2 linked regions of the Thermovibrio ammonificans HB-1 genome follow. Each later gene encodes a partner of the first gene's protein in a complex. Links are inferred from orthologs where the notes say so. Each region holds a gene or a part of one and is shown on either strand. Other genes may lie near its edges.

What was found.
Region 2: the proteins of hisH (region 1) and hisF are in contact, whole or in part, in a crystal structure (PDB 6RU0), measured with the Thermotoga maritima proteins. The link is inferred for Thermovibrio ammonificans HB-1 from one-to-one orthologs. Residues at the interface, in WP_004080484.1 of Thermotoga maritima: Asn15, Arg18, Arg22, Arg117, Leu118, Pro119, His120, Met121, Gly122, Trp123, Asn124, Asn134, Gly135, Tyr136, Tyr138, Val140, Tyr158, Glu180, Lys181, Ser182, Ser183, Lys184, Ile185; in WP_004080486.1 of Thermotoga maritima: Met1, Leu2, Ala3, Arg5, Ser40, Glu41, Asp45, Glu46, Ala70, Glu71, Ile73, Asp74, Ile75, Pro76, Phe77, Asp98, Lys99, Ser122, Gln123, Glu161, Thr195, Leu196, Asn247, Arg249, Glu251.

What each region holds. Positions count from the first base shown.
Region 1 is NC_014926.1:981,467-986,090, forward strand. Bases 1,625-4,624 are described here. They hold hisH (imidazole glycerol phosphate synthase subunit HisH), read left to right. Parts: upstream 1,625-2,815; coding sequence 2,816-3,433; downstream 3,434-4,624. Other genes in these bases: THEAM_RS05080 (MlaD family protein), read left to right, coding at 1,625-2,819; THEAM_RS05090 (FAD-dependent oxidoreductase), read right to left, coding at 3,452-4,033; THEAM_RS05095 (secondary thiamine-phosphate synthase enzyme YjbQ), read left to right, coding at 4,108-4,521; hemH (ferrochelatase), read left to right, coding at 4,523-4,624. In the rest of the region: THEAM_RS05070 (MlaE family ABC transporter permease), read left to right, coding at 1-470; THEAM_RS05075 (ABC transporter ATP-binding protein), read left to right, coding at 467-1,240; more of THEAM_RS05080, read left to right, coding at 1,233-1,624. UniProt on the Escherichia coli protein: IGPS catalyzes the conversion of PRFAR and glutamine to IGP, AICAR and glutamate. The HisH subunit catalyzes the hydrolysis of glutamine to glutamate and ammonia as part of the synthesis of IGP and AICAR.
Region 2 is NC_014926.1:50,222-62,541, reverse strand. What follows is about bases 1-2,780. They hold hisF (imidazole glycerol phosphate synthase subunit HisF), read left to right. Parts: upstream 1-901; coding sequence 902-1,660; downstream 1,661-2,780. Other genes in these bases: mtnP (S-methyl-5'-thioadenosine phosphorylase), read left to right, coding at 2,002-2,780; THEAM_RS00375 (hypothetical protein), read left to right, coding at 1,704-2,000; thiC (phosphomethylpyrimidine synthase ThiC), read left to right, coding at 1-833. Outside these bases: more of mtnP, read left to right, coding at 2,781-2,856; THEAM_RS00365 (Card1-like endonuclease domain-containing protein), read left to right, coding at 2,920-3,957; THEAM_RS00360 (carbonic anhydrase), read right to left, coding at 3,961-4,629; THEAM_RS09345 (ArsR/SmtB family transcription factor), read right to left, coding at 4,610-4,987; THEAM_RS00350 (rhodanese-like domain-containing protein), read right to left, coding at 4,989-5,369; THEAM_RS00345 (sulfite exporter TauE/SafE family protein), read right to left, coding at 5,381-6,115; THEAM_RS00340 (TolC family protein), read left to right, coding at 6,241-7,518; THEAM_RS00335 (efflux RND transporter periplasmic adaptor subunit), read left to right, coding at 7,508-8,692; THEAM_RS00330 (efflux RND transporter permease subunit), read left to right, coding at 8,685-11,795.

The sequences.
Region 1 (4,624 bases):
TGCTCGTAACCGCCCGCTCGGGCTCTGCTATGGCAGCCGAGATAGGAACCATGAGGGTTACAGAGCAGATAGACGCCCTGGAGATGATGGCCGTAAACCCCATTAAGTTCCTCATAACCCCAAGGATATACGCCACAACCATTTCTCTGGTGTTCCTTACCGTTATAGCCGACATAATAGGCTACATAGGGGGATACCTGGTAAGCGTCCACATCTTCGGCGTTAACAAGACCCTCTACCTGAGGTACACCCAGAACTTCGCCCATATGGAAGACGTGTTTCACGGCCTCATAAAGGCCGCCGTTTTCGGCTTTCTCCTCTCCACTATAAGCTGCCTCTACGGATACTACACGAGAGGAGGAGCAAAAGGGGTCGGAGAGTCCACTACAAAGGCGGTTGTCTCTTCCTCGATAGCGATTCTCATATTCGACTACCTGATAACCTACCTGCTGAGGCTCTTTAACCTATGAGGGAAGCGATAATAGTTGAGAACCTGAAAAAGCGCTTCGGCAATAAGGTTGTCCACAACGGCGTGAGCTTCACCGTTTACGACGGCGAAATTTTCGTGATAATGGGGCCGTCGGGAACGGGAAAGAGCGTTCTGCTGAAGCAGATAGCAAGGCTCATAATCCCCGACGAGGGGAGGATAAAGGTTTACGACTTCGACGTTATAAACCTGAAAGAGGAGGAGCTTGAGCGCTTCAGGGAGACGCTTACTTACGTTTTCCAGAGCGGAGCGCTCTTTGACTCCTACCCGGTTTGGTACAACGTGGCCTTCTACCTCATAGAGAAGAAGGGCGTGAAGGAGAGAGTGGCCCGGGAAAAGGCCAGCTACTACCTGTCGCTCCTGGGGCTTTCCGGAACGGAAGACCTATTCCCCAGCGAGCTCTCGGGAGGTATGAGAAAGAGGGTGGCCGTTGCAAGGGCCCTGTGTATGAACCCAAAGTGCATACTGTTCGACGAGCCCACCTCGGGCCTTGACCCGGTGATGACGGCAATTTTCGACAGGCTGATTCTGAGGCTGCGGAGCGAGTTTAACAAGACCTGCGTTGTTGTGAGCCACGACGTTACAAGCGCCTTCAGGATAGCCGACAGGATAGCGATACTCTTTAACGGCAGGGTGGTTGAAGTGGGAACGCCGGAAGAGATTAGAAACAGTAAAAACCCAGTTGTTAAACAGTTCATCAACGGAGAACCTGAAGGGCCTATAACCGAAGCTCTGGAGCGTGAAGATGGGTAAGCTGAGTCTTGAGGCCAAAGTTGGCGCCCTGGTAATTGCCGGGCTCACCGGCCTTGGAGTTATAGCAACAACCCTCAACCCCCTACAGTTTAAAAGGGGGGTTGAGCAAAAGCCCTACCTTATCTACTTCAGCAACGCCGCCGGCCTTGAGAAGGACGCCCCGGTAAGGGTGGCCGGAGTTACGGTGGGTAAAGTTGTAAAGGTAGGAGTAAAAGACGGCAAGGCGGTTGTAGAGATAATCTTCACAAAGCCCGTGAAGCTCTACAAAAACGCCGTTGCAAAGATAGAGACCATGGGCCTAATGGGCGAAAAGTACGTTGAGATAGACCCGGGCCACCCGCCGGCACCACCGCTTCCCCCGGGCTCGGTTATAGAGCAGACCCAGGTTCCCGCCTCTATGGACCAGGTGATGACCTCTCTGAACCAGCTCCTCGAGAAGTTCAACCAGGCGGTTACAACCCCCGACGGCAAGAACAGAATCGCCATCATAATGGACAGGATAAACCAGCTGACCGCAAGCGTGAACAAGGTTGTAAACGACGTTGACACCCTTTTAACCGAGAACAGGAAAAACGTTAAGAAGCTCATAGAGAACGCCCTGGCCCTTACAGAGAGCCTGCGGGAGGAGCTTCCCCAGATACTCGACAACGTAAACAACCTCACCCAGCAGCTCTCGGAAGTAACCCTTGAGAACCGCCAAGACATCCGTCAGCTGGTAAGGAACCTGCGCTTGGCGAGCGATAAGGCACCCCAGATTGCCGCGAACCTCGACCAACTCACCAAGAACCTGAAAGAGCTCCTCAACGAACAGGATACGAAGAACATCAAGGAGACCCTGGCAAACATCAAGGCCACAACAAAGGAGCTGAAGGAGCTTCTGGCCAAAGTCAACAGCGGCAAGGGAACCATCGGGAAGCTCTTCAACGACGAAAGCCTTTACGCCAACTTGGATAAAACGGTCAAAACCTTGGGAAGCCTTGCGGAGAAGGTCGAAAAGACTCAAGTTTACGTAGGCTTCAGAGGCGACGTAAACACGAGAACCGGCGACAGCAGAGGGGTGTTTACCCTGAAGGTGGAGCCCCCGGAGAAGGACCACTACTACCTGCTTGAGGTTGTGGGCAACTCCCAGGGACACATAACCTACCAGAAGTACTACATAGATACGGGAACGACAACCGGCTGGCGAGAAGAGGTGGAGAAGAACTACAAAACCCAGTTCACCCTCCAGTACGCCAGGATATTCAACGCCGACTGGCTGAGGCCGGGAACGAAGCTGGTTCTGAGGGGAGGACTCAAAGAGAGCTCCGGAGGGGTAGGGCTCGACCTACTGTTTAACAAGCGGTTTATGCTGGTTTCGGACCTTTGGAACACCGGCAGGAAGGACTCCAAGGGAGACAACATACCGCCCCACCTGCGAGTGGGAGTTAAGTACTTCCTCAACAAGAACTGGTTCGTTTACGGAGGCGGCGACGAGCTCCTGTACCACAAGTGGAGAGGCGTTTACCTTGGAGCCGGCGTCCTGTTCGGCGACAACGACATTAAGTACCTGCTCGGCTCAATGCCCGGAGGTATAAAGTGATAGCCGTTGTAGACTACGGAATGGGAAATCTCAGGAGCGTAAGCAAGGCGATTGAATCGGTAGGCGGAGATGTTGAGGTAACGAGCTCTCCGAAGAGAATTGAGGAGGCAGAGGTGGTTGTCCTGCCGGGGGTAGGAGCGTTTAAAGACGCAGTAAGGAACCTGAAAGAGCTCAACCTGTGGGAAACCCTTATAAGGCAGGTTGAGAAGGGCAAGCCGTTTCTGGGGATATGTTTGGGGCTTCAGCTGCTCTTTGACGTTAGCTACGAGTTCGGCGAAAGTGAGGGGCTGAAGCTCATAAGGGGAGAGGTTGTTCGGTTTCGGCTGCCTCCTGAGTTCAAGATTCCCCATATGGGCTGGAACCAGGTTTACCTGAAGAAGGAGTCGAAGCTCTTTGAGGGCATTAAAGAAGGGGAGTTCTTCTACTTCGTCCACTCGTTCTACGTTAAGCCCGAAGAGCCCGGCGTAACTCTAACGGAAACCGACTACGGCATAACCTTCACATCTGCCGTTGAGAAGGAGAACCTGTTTGCGGTTCAGTTCCACCCGGAGAAGAGCCAAAGGGCTGGGCTGAAGCTCCTTGAGAACTTCCTCTCTATTGTAAAAAGCGCCTAAAGGGGGGCAAAGGCCCCCTTAACCGCCTATCTTATCGTGACCCACAACGACTCTACCGGCCCACTTAGAGAGTATGTCGCAGGCCACCTCAACGCCGCTACCTGCTGCAGAGGCAACCATCGTTATAACGCCGGCAGCAAGACCCGCAACGTAAACGCCGGGAGCCTTAGGCCTAAGGGCGATTTTCCCGGGCCTGGGAGACTTGGGGTGGGGAACAACTTCAACGAGGTCCGTTTTTACCGGGAAGGAGTGAAAGCCTGTAGCGAAAACAACCAGCTCGGCCTGAAGCTCCCTGCCGTCGGAAAGAACCACCTTAAACTCACCCTCCCTGCCGGTAACCTCTGCAACCTCACCTTCAATCAGGTTAACCTCCTCAAACTCCTCCACCTGAGTCCTGAGGAACTCAAGGTACTCCTCTCCGGTGGTTCCCCTCTTAACGCCGGGAACGTTGTTTAAAACGGCCTTTAAAACGTCGGAGCTTCCGCTGTCTACAACGGCTATTGGCTTCCTTGCGAAGTCGAAGCGCCTTGCCCCGTCTGCAAGCGTAAGGGCACAGGAAAGACCTGCAGGCCCGCCGCCCACAATAACCACTCCGTACATCACCACCTCCGCCTTTTCTTTAAGAACATAAACCCCATTTGAGATAATCACAACTACTTCAAGAAGGAGGCGCCATGAAGGCTTACACTAAATACCTTACGTTTAACACCAAAAGGCGCAGAGAGCTCATAAGGATAACCGACACCGTTAAAGAGGCGGTAAAAGAGTCGGGAGTTAAAGAGGGGCTGTGCCTCGTTTCCGCAATGCACCTAACCGCGGCGGTAATCATCCAAGACGACGAAGAGGGGCTCCACGAAGATATCTGGGAGTGGCTGGAGAAGCTGGCCCCCTTCAGACCCGACTACAAACACCACAGAACGGGCGAAGACAACGGCGACGCCCACCTGAAGAACCTGCTGGTCCACCTCCAGGTGGTCCTGCCGATAACAAACGGAGAGCTGGACCTGGGGCCTTGGCAGGAAATCTTCTACGCCGAGTTCGACGGCCAGAGGCCCAAAAGGGTAATCATCAAAATAATCGGAGAGTGAGTTGAAAGAGGCGGTTCTGCTTACCTACATGGGAGCTCCCTCAAATCTCAAAGAGATAAAACCCTTCCTCTACAGGCTCTTTTCCGACAGAGACCTCATAAAC
Region 2 (12,320 bases), 920 kb from region 1 along the record:
GAGTAGACTTCATAACCGTCCACTGCGGAGTAACCTTAAGTGCCCTCGAAAGGCTAAGGAAAGAGGGCAGGATTATGAACATAGTCTCAAGGGGCGGAGCCCTAATGGCCGAGTGGATGGTTTATAACGAAAAGGAGAACCCGCTCTACGAGCACTACGACCGCCTTCTTGAGATTGCCAAAAAGTACGACGTTACCCTTTCGCTTGGTGACGGAATGAGGCCGGGCTGCATAGCCGACGCAACCGACAGGTGTCAGATTGAAGAACTGATTACCCTTGGGGAGCTTGTTGACAGGGCCAGAGAGGCCGACGTTCAAGCTATGGTGGAAGGTCCGGGTCACGTTCCGCTCGACCAAGTAGAGGCAAACATACTCCTTCAAAAGAGGCTCTGCCACGGCGCACCCTTTTACGTTTTAGGACCGATAGTTACAGACATTGCCCCCGGCTACGACCACATTACCGGAGCAATAGGCGGGGCAATTGCGGCCAAAGCCGGAGCCGACTTCCTCTGCTACCTTACCCCTGCTGAGCACCTTGCCCTTCCCGACGTTAACGACGTTAAAGTGGGAGTAATAGCCGCAAGGATTGCAGGCCACGCCGCCGACATAGTTAAGGGCGTTCCCGGTGCAGTAGAGTGGGACATCGAAATGGCAAAGGCGAGGGAAGCCCTTGACTGGGAGAGGCAGTTTGAGCTCGCCATAGACCCCGAAATCGCAAGGAAGTACAGGGAAGAGAGGGCTCCTCAGGAAGACGAGAAAACCTGTACAATGTGCGGCAAGCTCTGCTCAATTAAAAGGGTTGAGGAGTATCTGAACCCCAAGAAGGAGAAGTAAAGAGGCGGAGGCTTATCTCCGCCTTTCCCCCCTTATAATTCTCTCAACCATCCCTTCGGGAGAGAACAATGCTTGCAAAGAGGATTATTCCCTGTCTCGACGTTAAAGACGGAAGGGTAGTTAAAGGCGTTAACTTCGTTAACCTGATAGATGCAGGAGACCCCGTTGAAAACGCAAAGGTTTACGACGAACAAGGGGCCGACGAGCTCGTATTTTTGGATATAACCGCCAGCTACGAAAAAAGGGCAATAATGCTCGACGTTGTGAAAAGAACCGCAGAACAGGTATTCATGCCCCTTACAGTTGGGGGAGGGGTCAGAACGGTTGAAGATATAAGAAACCTTTTGAACGCCGGAGCAGATAAAGTTTCGATTAATACCGCCGCTGTAAAGAATCCGCAACTTATAACGGAAGGGGCAAAGCTTTTCGGCTCTCAGTGCATAGTGGTTGCAATAGATGCAAAGAGAGTTGCCCCGGGAAAGTGGGAAGTTTTCATTCACGGCGGTAGAACTCCAACCGGAATAGACGCAGTTAAGTGGGCAAAAGAGGTGGTTGACAGAGGAGCCGGTGAAATCCTGTTAACCTCAATGGACCGAGACGGGACAAAAGCCGGGTACGACATTGAGTTAACCAGAGCAATTTCCGAGGCCGTTAGCGTTCCCGTAATAGCCTCGGGAGGTGCCGGAAAGAAGGAGCACTTCTACGAGGGGCTCGTAGAGGGGAAAGCAGACGCGGTTTTAGCGGCTTCTGTTTTCCACTTTAAGGAAATTTCAATCCCAGAACTCAAAGCCTACTTGAAGGAGAGAGGAGTGTGGGTAAGGGTTTAATACTGTTAAAATCAAATAATCAAAATCTTTTAAGGAGGTAGAGATGCTCCTCTCTTTCGGAGAAGTACAAGAGCCACACGAGATAGTGAACATCGCCTATGCCTTTGCCCAGCAAAAGCAGAGCCAGTGGTTTAACGGTGAGCTCCCGATAGACCCGGTTATGAGGGTTGTATCTATGCTTGAGCAGCAAGCCCAGCAGCTTAAAGCAGACGGCGTTAAGAACATCCAGATTAAAATCTTAGAGGGAACCGACAGAGACGGCGATAAGGTGATAAACGTGTGGGGAATGGGAACAATCATAAAGCTCAAGGGAAACTTAAAGCTCGAAAAGGGGGAATAGGATGAAAATAGGAGTAATAGGCGGAAGCGGCCTTTACGACATAGAGGGGCTTTCTGATGTAAAGGAGGTAAGGCTTGAAACTCCTTTCGGAGAGCCCTCCGATGCCTACATATACGGAAAGTTGGGGGATAAAGAGGTTTACTTCCTGCCCCGCCACGGCAGAGGCCACGTTTACCTGCCATCGGAGGTTCCCTACAGGGCAAATATTTACGGTTTTAAGATGCTCGGCGTAGACTGCATCATCTCCGTTAGCGCAGTGGGCTCCATGAAAGAGGAGATAAAGCCCGGCGATTTCGTGATAGTCACCCAGTACTTCGACAGAACAAAGAACAGACCTTCTACCTTCTTCGGGAACGGTATAGTTGCCCACATTCCCTTCGACACACCTACCTGCCCGCTTCTCAACGAAATCGTTTACAAGGCGTGTGTGGAAGAGGGAATCCCGGTCCACAAGGAGGGAACCTACATCTGCATAGAGGGGCCCCAGTTCTCTACAAAAGCCGAATCTAAGATTTACAGAAGCTGGGGAGTTGACGTTATAGGAATGACAAACATTCCCGAAGCCAAGCTGGCAAGGGAAGCAGAAATTCCCTACTCTGCAGTGGCCCTTGCAACCGACTACGATGTGTGGAAAGAAGGGGAAGAGGTTAACGTAAAGAAAGTGCTGGCAACCATGGCAAGGAACGTTGAGAACGCAAAGAGAATGCTCAAGCGCGTTATAGAAACCATAAGGCCGGAAGATATTGAGAACTCACCTGCAAAGACCGCCCTTGTTGGGGCAATTCAGACAAAGCCGGAGTACATAAGCGAAGAGGTTAAAAAGAGGCTCTGGCTGCTGTTGAAAGACAGGATTTAATTTAATAATGTAATCGGGGGAGCTTCCGCTCCCCCGTAACGTAAACAACATCCGAGGGAAGGGGTGGATACCGAAATCTGGCTGCTCTCGGCCCGCGACGTAGTTCCCAACCTGATTTTTACCCTTTACAGGAAGCCGAAAAAGGTGAGAGTCTTTTACACAGAATGGGAGGTGTCAAAAGAGCGAGCGCAAGGGCAGAAGCTCGTTTTCGAACGATACGGAATAAACTGCTCAACGATAGAGATAAAAACCTACGACCACGAAAACATTACAGAAACCCTAAACTCACTACAAGTTAACCCGGAAAAGGTTGAATTCCTCGCGAATGTAGCAACAAAATACACCGTTGAAGTTATCCACAGATGGCTAACGGAACGGGGAGGTAAAAGCCTATACTACATGCCCGACGGAACAGTTGCCCTGTTCGGCGGTGAAAAACTCTACCAAATAAAAGAAAAAGTCCTTAAAACCGAAGACTTCTTTAACGTTGCCGGCCTAAATATAGAAAGCGTGAGACCCTTCAAAGAGATGTTGGGAGAGAGGTATCAAGCCGCCTACAGTTTTTACAAAAACACAGCCCTTGCCGGCAGGCTAAACGACTTAAGGAAAAATTCCGAAATCCACAGGATTGAGGCGTCCCTGTTCAAAAAACTATCCAAAGAAGAGATGAAAATAGTAAAGAAGAAAGGCTGGATTTTAGAGTTCCTAACCTACGCAGTCCTTGAGCAAAGCGGCCTGTTCCACGAGGTTCTCTCGGAGATAGAGATAAACTACGGCATCGGAGAAAAGAGGGAGTTAAAAAACGAGATAGACATTACCGCCGTTAGGAATAACACCCTCTACTACTTTTCCTGTAAGTCGGGAAAGCTAACAAACCTCAACCTGGAAGACCACGCCTTCCGCGTGGGAAGCCTTGCAAGGCGCATAGGAGGCAGGTTCACCGTTCCCATACTGGTTACTTCAAAGGAGTTACCACAGAAAAAGAAGGAAAAGGTAAAGCTGTTCGGAGTAGTCCCGCTAACAATAAAGGAGCTTTTGGAGTTGGAAAACAACCCTTCAAAGCTCGAAGAGTGGGAGAAAATCGCCCACTCTTACAGGTAAGCCTTAAACTACCACCTCTCTACGGAGTTCTTCGGGCAGTAAAGAGAGGGCCCGGTGCTTCAACAGAGCTTCCCTTTCCCTTATACCGTTAACGTTAACAACCACTATACGGCCAAAACCCCTACCGTAGTAGTTTGCAAAGTCGTAAATGGCGCCTATAACGGCAAGCCTGTTCCGCCTTATCAGGAGTCCGTACCTCTCAAGGGCCACCCTTACCTGCCAGTGAACGTTCGACTCAACGGCTTCCCTCCAGGCAACTTCAAAGTTACCCTCTCCCTTAAAGGGAGAAACGGGAATACAGAGGTGGTTGAGCTCGTTCCTTATAAAGGGAGATTCATCGGCGTAGCCCTTGAGGAAAGCCTTAACAGCACCGCAGTTAACGTGGCCGAGAATCAGCAGAACGGGCGTTTGAAGGTGGATTACGCCGTAATCCACCGAACCTGCAGAGCTCTCTATCTGGTTGCCGATGTTCCTGATTACGAAAACTCTGTCGATGAGCTTCTCGGAGAAAACCGTCGGGTGGACCCTCGAATCGGAACAGGTCACAAGGGTTATAACCGGGCTCTGAGCCTCAATGTGGGCCTCAAAGAACTCCCTCCCCTTTGCCCGGGCGAACTTTTCGTTGTCGAAGAAAATCTCCCTGACTACCTCTTCAGGCGTTTTCCTCTTCACTGTTCCCCCCTTCGTAGGGGCAAACCTTAGAGATGTCCACCGACTTGAGCCTCTCTATATCCTCGTCGAACTCATCGGAAGTTCTAAGGTACTGAAGCACTCCCTCCAAAACGAGCTTCAAACACGGGTCGGGAGGCTCAGCCAGCGAGTACATCACCTTTTGCCCCTCTTTTCTATCCTTAACAAAGCCGAACTGCTTCAACTTAGAGAAGTGAACAGAAACGGTAGGCGTGGAAAGGCCCAAAACCGCAGAGGCCTCACACACGAAAACGGGCCTTTCCATGAGAAGGCGAATGAGCCTTAAACGGGTTCTATCGCCGAGTATCTTTACAGCCTCGGAGAATCTTTCAAACTTCACCCTACCCCCTCAATTTCTTTACAAAGCCGGGTTTAAGAGCGTCTACGATATCGGAAGGAGAAGCGGCAAGCACTTTTACGTTCTTAAACCCTTCCCCTACAAGAAAAGCGTAAGCTATAGCTGCCCTTATTTTACCAGGACAGACTGTACAGACCAGCTTATCGGTAGGAATCTCTGATTTACGGTCGGGAAGCTGGTTGAGGGGGATATTTATGCCGAAGCTGCCGAGGCTAACGAGCTGAGCCTCTTCTTCCGTTCTAACGTCGAGCAAAATGGCCTCTCCGCTCTTCCACTTCTCGAGGAAGGCCTCGAGGGAGATTTTGTGGTTACTCTCGCTGAGCCAGTTGATGTCCATCTGCCTCAGAACATCTGCAAGGGCCATACTCACCTCCTTTAAAGGAACTTTGTAGCAAACTTAATACCGAGGATAAAGAAAATAATACCTAAAATCCTTTTAACCTGAGCGGCGGTAAGGAAGCGGTGGGTAACGAAAGCTCCCAGGTAACCGGCAAAAAGGGCCGGCAGGGCAACGGCAAGCGTAACCTTCCAGTCGACGCTGCCGAGCTTCAAGTAGGCCAAAAAGGCCGAAACCGAAGAGAAAACAACGGCAAAAGCTGTAACCGGAGCAACCTTCTTAGGGCTATAGCCCGCAATCACGAGCATAGGAGAGATGAGAGCTCCTCCGCCTATCCCGAGGAGCCCCGATATAAAGCCGGCAAGGGCCCCAACAAGGGGCGGATACCACCTGTAACCGGTTGCATCAAACAGCTCTCTCTTTGGAACGTAAACCATTAAACCGGCAAAGAAGAGAAACAGGGTGAAAACCGCACCCACCACCCTCTCGGGTAAAACGGTAGAGGCGTAAGCCCCAACCGGAGAGAGAAGAACTGCCGGCAGGAGTATGGGAATCGCAAGGGAGAAATCTACGAGCCCCGCCCTGAGGTTGTGAACCGTTGCAGAAAAGGTAGAGATGAAGTTTGCGAAAAGGCCTGCGGGCCTTGCAACCGGGAAGGGGACCCCGAGGAAAACGAGGGTTGGTATCAGGGCGGCGGCAGAGCCGAGCCCGCCGAGGGCAAAGACAAAGGTGAGAAAGAAAGAGACTCCCGATACCTCAAGCAGGTTCAACACAACCCCCGGCCGTTGACATTTCTCAATGTGCAACTGTGGTGGTTATTTTAAACTTAAATGAGAGATTTATCCAGATATTAGAATTTAGTTAAGTATAATAAAAACCGAATAGTTTCGGAGAGGCAATGCTAAAAACGCTCCTCCTTTTTTTCCTTTTAACACCTGCGGCCTTCGGCATAACCCTGAAGGAGGCCGAAAGGCTTGCAGAGCTTGAACACCCCCTCGTAAAAGAGCTCGAGCAAACGCAGGAGAGCCTTAAACTCCAACAAAAAACGGTTGAAAGGCAGAGGTGGGGAACAGTTGAGTTAAACGGAGGCTACTCAACCTACAACAGGAACTACATGCTGGTTCCCCTCTCCCACCTTCCGACTCCCCTCAATCAACCCCCCTTCGACAGCAGAAAGGCCTTCTACGGGCTCTCCCTGAGGGTTCCCCTATACACGGGAGGCTCAATACCGGCCCGGGTGAAGGTTTTAAAGGCGAGAAAACTCGCCCTGAAGTCTTTGAAGAGGGCAACCAAGTGGCAACTGAAGTTTAACGTTGACTCGGTTTACCTCTCTGTGCTTGCCCTTAAAGCCCAAGAGGCGGCCCTTGAAGACTACAGGAGAAGCCTTCTAAAGCTCAGGGAGGACACAGAGGCGGGAGTTAAAGTCGGAAAGTTTGCAAAGGTGGACCTTCTAAAAGTTGAGTACAGGCTGAAGGAGGTGGAGGGAGAGCTTGAGTCTGTAAGGGCCAGAAAGGAAGCACTGATTGAGGCCCTCTCGGCCCTTGTCGGAAGAAAAGTTAAAGGGGTAGAAGAGGTGAAGTTTACCTACCGGCCCGAAAGGCCGAGTATTGAAAAGCTCTATAGAGAAGCCGTTAGAAGGAACAGCCGGATAGAGTCTCTGAGAAGGGAGGTTTCGGCGGCAAGGGCCGAAAGGGGAGTTGTTGAAGCCAAGTTCGGAGTGAAGCTATCGTTAGAGGCCAAGTACCTGAGGAACTACGGGCTGGACTCGGGGGAGAACGAAGGTTACGGAGAGGCCTCGGTGGTTGTGAGCTTCCCCGTTTTTACCGCAGGTAGAAAGGGGCTCGAGCTTCTACAAAACGGCAGAGAAGTTTTACAAAAGCTCTACAGGCTGAAGGCGGCAGAGCGCGACCTTAAAAGGGAAATAGCAGACGCAGTTTCGGAGCTTAAAAAGCTCCAATCCCAGATAGAGGCAGACAGGAAGAAGCTCACGCTGGCGAAAGAAGTGGAGCGGATAGAGCAGTTAAAGTACAAAAGCGGCAAGGGGGATATGGACCACTTGCTCCTTGCCAAGTCGGAGCGGTTTTTAACCGAGGCTCAGCTAAAGTCCCTCTACTACAGGTGGCTCATAGCAAAAAGGCGGATAGAAGCGATTCTGGAGGTAAACGATGAGCGGTAAGAGGGCCCTTGCCGTTTTACTGATTCTGGTGGCGTTAGGTTTAATAGCCGGGAAAATCCTGATAGAGAAGAGGAAAAGGGAGCTCCTGAGCTATCAACCGCCCAAGAGCTATCCCGTGCCCGCCGAGTACGCGGTTGTGGAAAAGGGGAAGCTCTGCCCCGAAGTTGAGTTCATAGGGAAGGTGGTTCCCCGGGAGTTTGCCCAGATTTCCACCAAGGTGGCAGGAACCGTTCTCAAGGTGACAAAAAGGGAAGGAGAGAGCTTCAAAAAAGGGGAGCTGCTCGTTCTGCTGGACTCTTCGGAGCTTACAAATAAACTCCTCTCGGTAGAAAGGCAGGCACAGGCGAAGGAGTCGCTGCTGAAAGGCCTGGAGGCTCAACTGGCAGCTGCAAGAACCGCCCTAAAGAACGCAGAGGCGGAATACAGAAGGGAGCTATTCCTCTACAAGAGGGGGGCGGTTCCGAAAGAGGCGGTAGAAAAAGCAGAAAACGCCTATTCGAGGGCCAAAGCCCAGGTGAAGGAGGCAGAGTCGAAGATTAAGGAGCTGAAGCTCTCTGTAAAGGCTCTGAGAAGGGAGGCCCTCTCCATCAGGAGCTCCCTGAACTACACCAAGGTGAGGGCCGTTAAAGACGGAGTAGTTGAGAAAGTCTACCTGTGGCCAGGCTCCGTTGCGGTTCCCGGAAGGCCGATTATGGAGGTTTTCTACCCCGAAAGCGGCCTGAAGGTGCTCGTTAACCTGCCGCCAGAAGAGGCAAGGTTTGTAGTTAAGGGAGGAACCGTTGAGGTTAACGGAAAGCCGCTTGGCACGGTTGCGAAGCTCTACCCGGCGGCAGAGCCCAAAAGCGGACTCTACACCGTAGAGGTAGCGCTTAAAGAAAATTCCCGGCTAAAGCCCAACCAGCTCGTTAAGGTGAAACTCCCCTTGAGGCCCTCCGAAGGGTTCATCGTTCCGGTGTGGGCTCTGCTCCACTTAAAGGGGGAAACGGTTGTCCTCGTTTTCACAGGTGACAAGGTGGAGCCCGTTAAGGTTAAAGTGGTTCAGCTGGAAAACGGCAAAGCCGTTGTCCTGGGGAAACTCAGAGAGGGCCAGAAAGTTGCGGTGGGCAGGGAGAGTAAGCTGCTGAAGCTCTACAGGCTGGGAAGAGGATACCCTGCGGAGGCGTTCAATGGGTAGGTTCGTTGAGTGGTATCTAAAAAAACCCCACGGCGTTCTCGCACTGCTACTTTTCCTGTGCGCCATAGGGGTTTTAGGTTTTAAAAACATTCCCAGGAAGTTCTTCCCCGACGCAAACAGGCCGACCGTTGCAGTCGTAACCTTATACCCGGGAGCTTCCGCAGAAGACGTAGCCTCGGAAGTGACAACACCCATAGAGAGAAGGCTGAAAACCATAGACCAGGTAAGGCTGGTAAGGTCTACCTCAAAAGACGGCGTTTCGGTAGTTACCGCAGAGTTCAAGTACTCTAAGAGCATAGACGCCGCGGCAACCGACGTAACAAACCAGCTCTCAAGAGTCCTCCCCTACCTGCCGAAGGGGATTCTACCTCCCCAAGTGCTCAAAGTGACCGACGCCACAAACCCGGTGATGGTTCTCGCCGTTTACCCCAAAAAAGGCTCTCACCTCACAATGGCCCAGGTCAGGGAGATAGCGGAGAACCAGATAAAGAACAGGCTCCTTAACCTGCCCAACGTAGCAGACGTTGAGGTATTCGGAGGGTTCAAAAGGGAAGTTGAGGTAGAGCCCGACTACCTGAAAATGGCCCAGCTCAAAGTGAGCCTGAACCAGCTTTTAAAGGCCATAAAAGAGAACAACGAGAACGCCTCCGCCGGCTTCATAATAAACAGAGAGGGAACCCTCGTCCTGAAGCTAAAGGGAAAGGCCGAGAGGATAGAGGAGCTACGCCAGATAGTTGTAAAGCCGGGAGTAAGGCTTAAAGACGTTGCAAAGGTGAAGTGGGGCCATGCCGACAACTTCTCGGCCTACCACGGTAACGGCCACAGGGCAATCGGTATATCCATTCTGCGCTCCGAAAAAGGGTACGAGCTTCCCGCCATAGAGTCGGTAATGAACTACCTGCCGAAGCTGAAAAAAGAGTTCCCGCAGCTGAACTTTGAAATCGCAGACACCCAAAAGTGGCTGATAGAGCTATCCAACAAAAACATGCTGGAGTCCCTACGGGACGCGATAGTAATGACCCTGCTGGTAATCTTCCTCTTCCTCGCAAACGTAAGGATGCTCATCGTCTCGTTCCTCTCAATTCCGGTAACCTACCTAATTACGGTGGGCCTTATGTGGGCCTTCGGCTTCAACTTCAACATAGTTACCTTAACGGCTGTTATCCTGGCCCTCGGAATGCTTACAGACGACGCAGTTGTGGTTCTCGAAAACATAGAGCGCCACTACTTTGAGCTAAAAAAACCGATAGAGAGGGCGGCAGCCGAAGGAACCAAAGAGGTGATGCTTGCGGTCTTAAGCGGAACCTACACAACGGTTTTAATGCTGCTGCCCATAGCGTTCGTAGGCGGCTACGTTCAGAAAATAATGAGGCCCCTGTCGCTCACCCTAATAATAGCCCTTGTGGTCTCCTACGTTGTTGCGGTAACGCTGATTCCCATAGCCGCCCCTCACATACTCAAGAAAACCCCCGATAAAAACTGGCTCGAAAGGCGAATATACGACTACTTCGTAAAAGGTGCAGTATACAGGCTGAGGGAGTTTTACGCCTCCCTTACAGAGCCTTTTCTGAAGAGAACGTGGCTGAAAGCTCTGGCGGTAGTTCTGGGGTTCTTCCTGTTCGGAATAACGATGAAATCGGTAATGCCGGTAATCGGCAGAGACCTGATGCCGCCGATGGATACCGGCATAGTAATAGTAAGGGCGGAAGCCGACCCTAACACCTCCCTCGAAAAGAGTGAGGAGATACTTACGAAAATGGAAAAGCTCCTATACCAAATGCCCGGCGTGATAAGAGTCTCCTCTACCGTAGGCTCCGAGCCGGGAGTTCTCTCGTTCGGAAGCGGCAAAACCCCCCAACAGATAGAGATGAAAATCCAGTTCATAGACAGGTTCCACAGAAAAGAGACAATCTGGCAGATAGAGGAAGAACTTAGGAAGAAGTTCTCCGCCGTTCCGGGGCTCAGGTATGTAACGGTTATGGACTTCGGAGCAACGCCCCTTTCGTCCATAAAGGCAACGATAGACGAAATGATTTACGGCGACGACCCGAAAGTCCTCAATTCACTTGCCCAAAGGCTTGAAGGTTTAATGCAAGAGGTGAGGGGGCTTACCTCTACCGCAAGGAGCTGGTACTACGATAAAGAGGAGCTACGGCTTAAGGTAGACGGTAGTCAACTTGCAGCTTACGGCCTAACCCCGCTGGAGCTCGTTAAGTACATAGCCGCTTTTGTTAAGGGGGTTCCGGCATCAACGTTTGTCGTGCCCTTAGAGAACGGGCTGAGCGTGAAGCTCATCCTCCCGCAGAACAAAAGAGACTTTGCCGATAAGCTCAACTCCCTACCCGTCCAAACGAAACTCGGAGTTGTTCCCCTCTCAACATTTGTAAAAGTGGAAACGGTTAAAACCCAGAGCAAAATAACCCACCAGAACCTTCTCAACACCATAGACGTGTACGGCTACAGGGCCACCGCTCCAACAACTTTTCTTCAGTCCCAGGTAAACAAACTCGAAAAGGAGCTGAAGCTCCCCACAGGTTACGGCATCTCCCACGAAGGCGAGATAAAACAGATGAACGAAAGCTTCAAAAGGCTAATGAAAGCCCTCGTTATAGGAATAATCATCCTCTACTTCTCGCTTGTTCCCGCCTTCGAGTCGTTTGCCTACCCGATATCTATCCTTGCTGCAATCCCGCTGGCACTCATAGGAGCCGCCTTTTCAATGCTTATAGCCCACAAACCCCAGTGCATGCCGTCGTTTATGGGAATGATTCTCCTTGCGGGCATAATCGTCAAAAACTCCATACTCCTAATAGACTTCATAAAATGGGCCCGGGAGAGGGGTGAGCCCCTTCAAGCAGCGATAATAAACTCCATACGGGTCAGAACGCGTCCGGTTCTAATGACTGCATTTGCAACCTCTGTTGGAATGCTCCCCATAGCCCTGGGCTGGGCGCTTGGGCTTGAAAGGCTTGCTCCCCTTGCAGTTGTAGCAATAGGAGGCCTGATACTCGGAACCTTCCTTACCCTATTCTTCGTTCCGGTTCTCGTCTCACTTATAGAGGACATTAAAAGTTTTTTAACCGGGAAAAGGGTTGACACCTAAGGAAGGTGGTCTATATTATTAGGCAGCAAAGCTCCCCGGTAGCTCAGCTGGTAGAGCGGGTGGCTGTTAACCACCAGGTCGCTGGTTCGAGCCCGGCCCGGGGAGCCATTTTTATTTATACTGAGCTACCCGCTTATAATTTTTAAAAAATTCTGTATAATTTTTAAAAAATTCTGGAACGCCTACAATAACGTTGTAGATTTTTCCCCTTCTCTCCCAACGTCTTAACAGCTCGTTGAAAAAACTTGGAACGGTGTTCCATCAAAATTCAAAACTTTGGGTTTTATGGTTAATCTTCTTAGTCAATACAAGTGGGGAAATTCTTACCCGAGTAAAGAATGCACCATCTCTGTTAGAAATATTCAGATTTTTACCCGGGTAAGGAATTGAACACTTTAAGTTAAGTCTTAACGCTTCTTAGAACATTTTTCAACTTTTATTATTAAAGTTGGCACAAGAGTGCCGTTGATATTTTTAAGCATCAAAGGCTGAATTATTTTGACACAGTCTGCAGTAGCTGTTGAG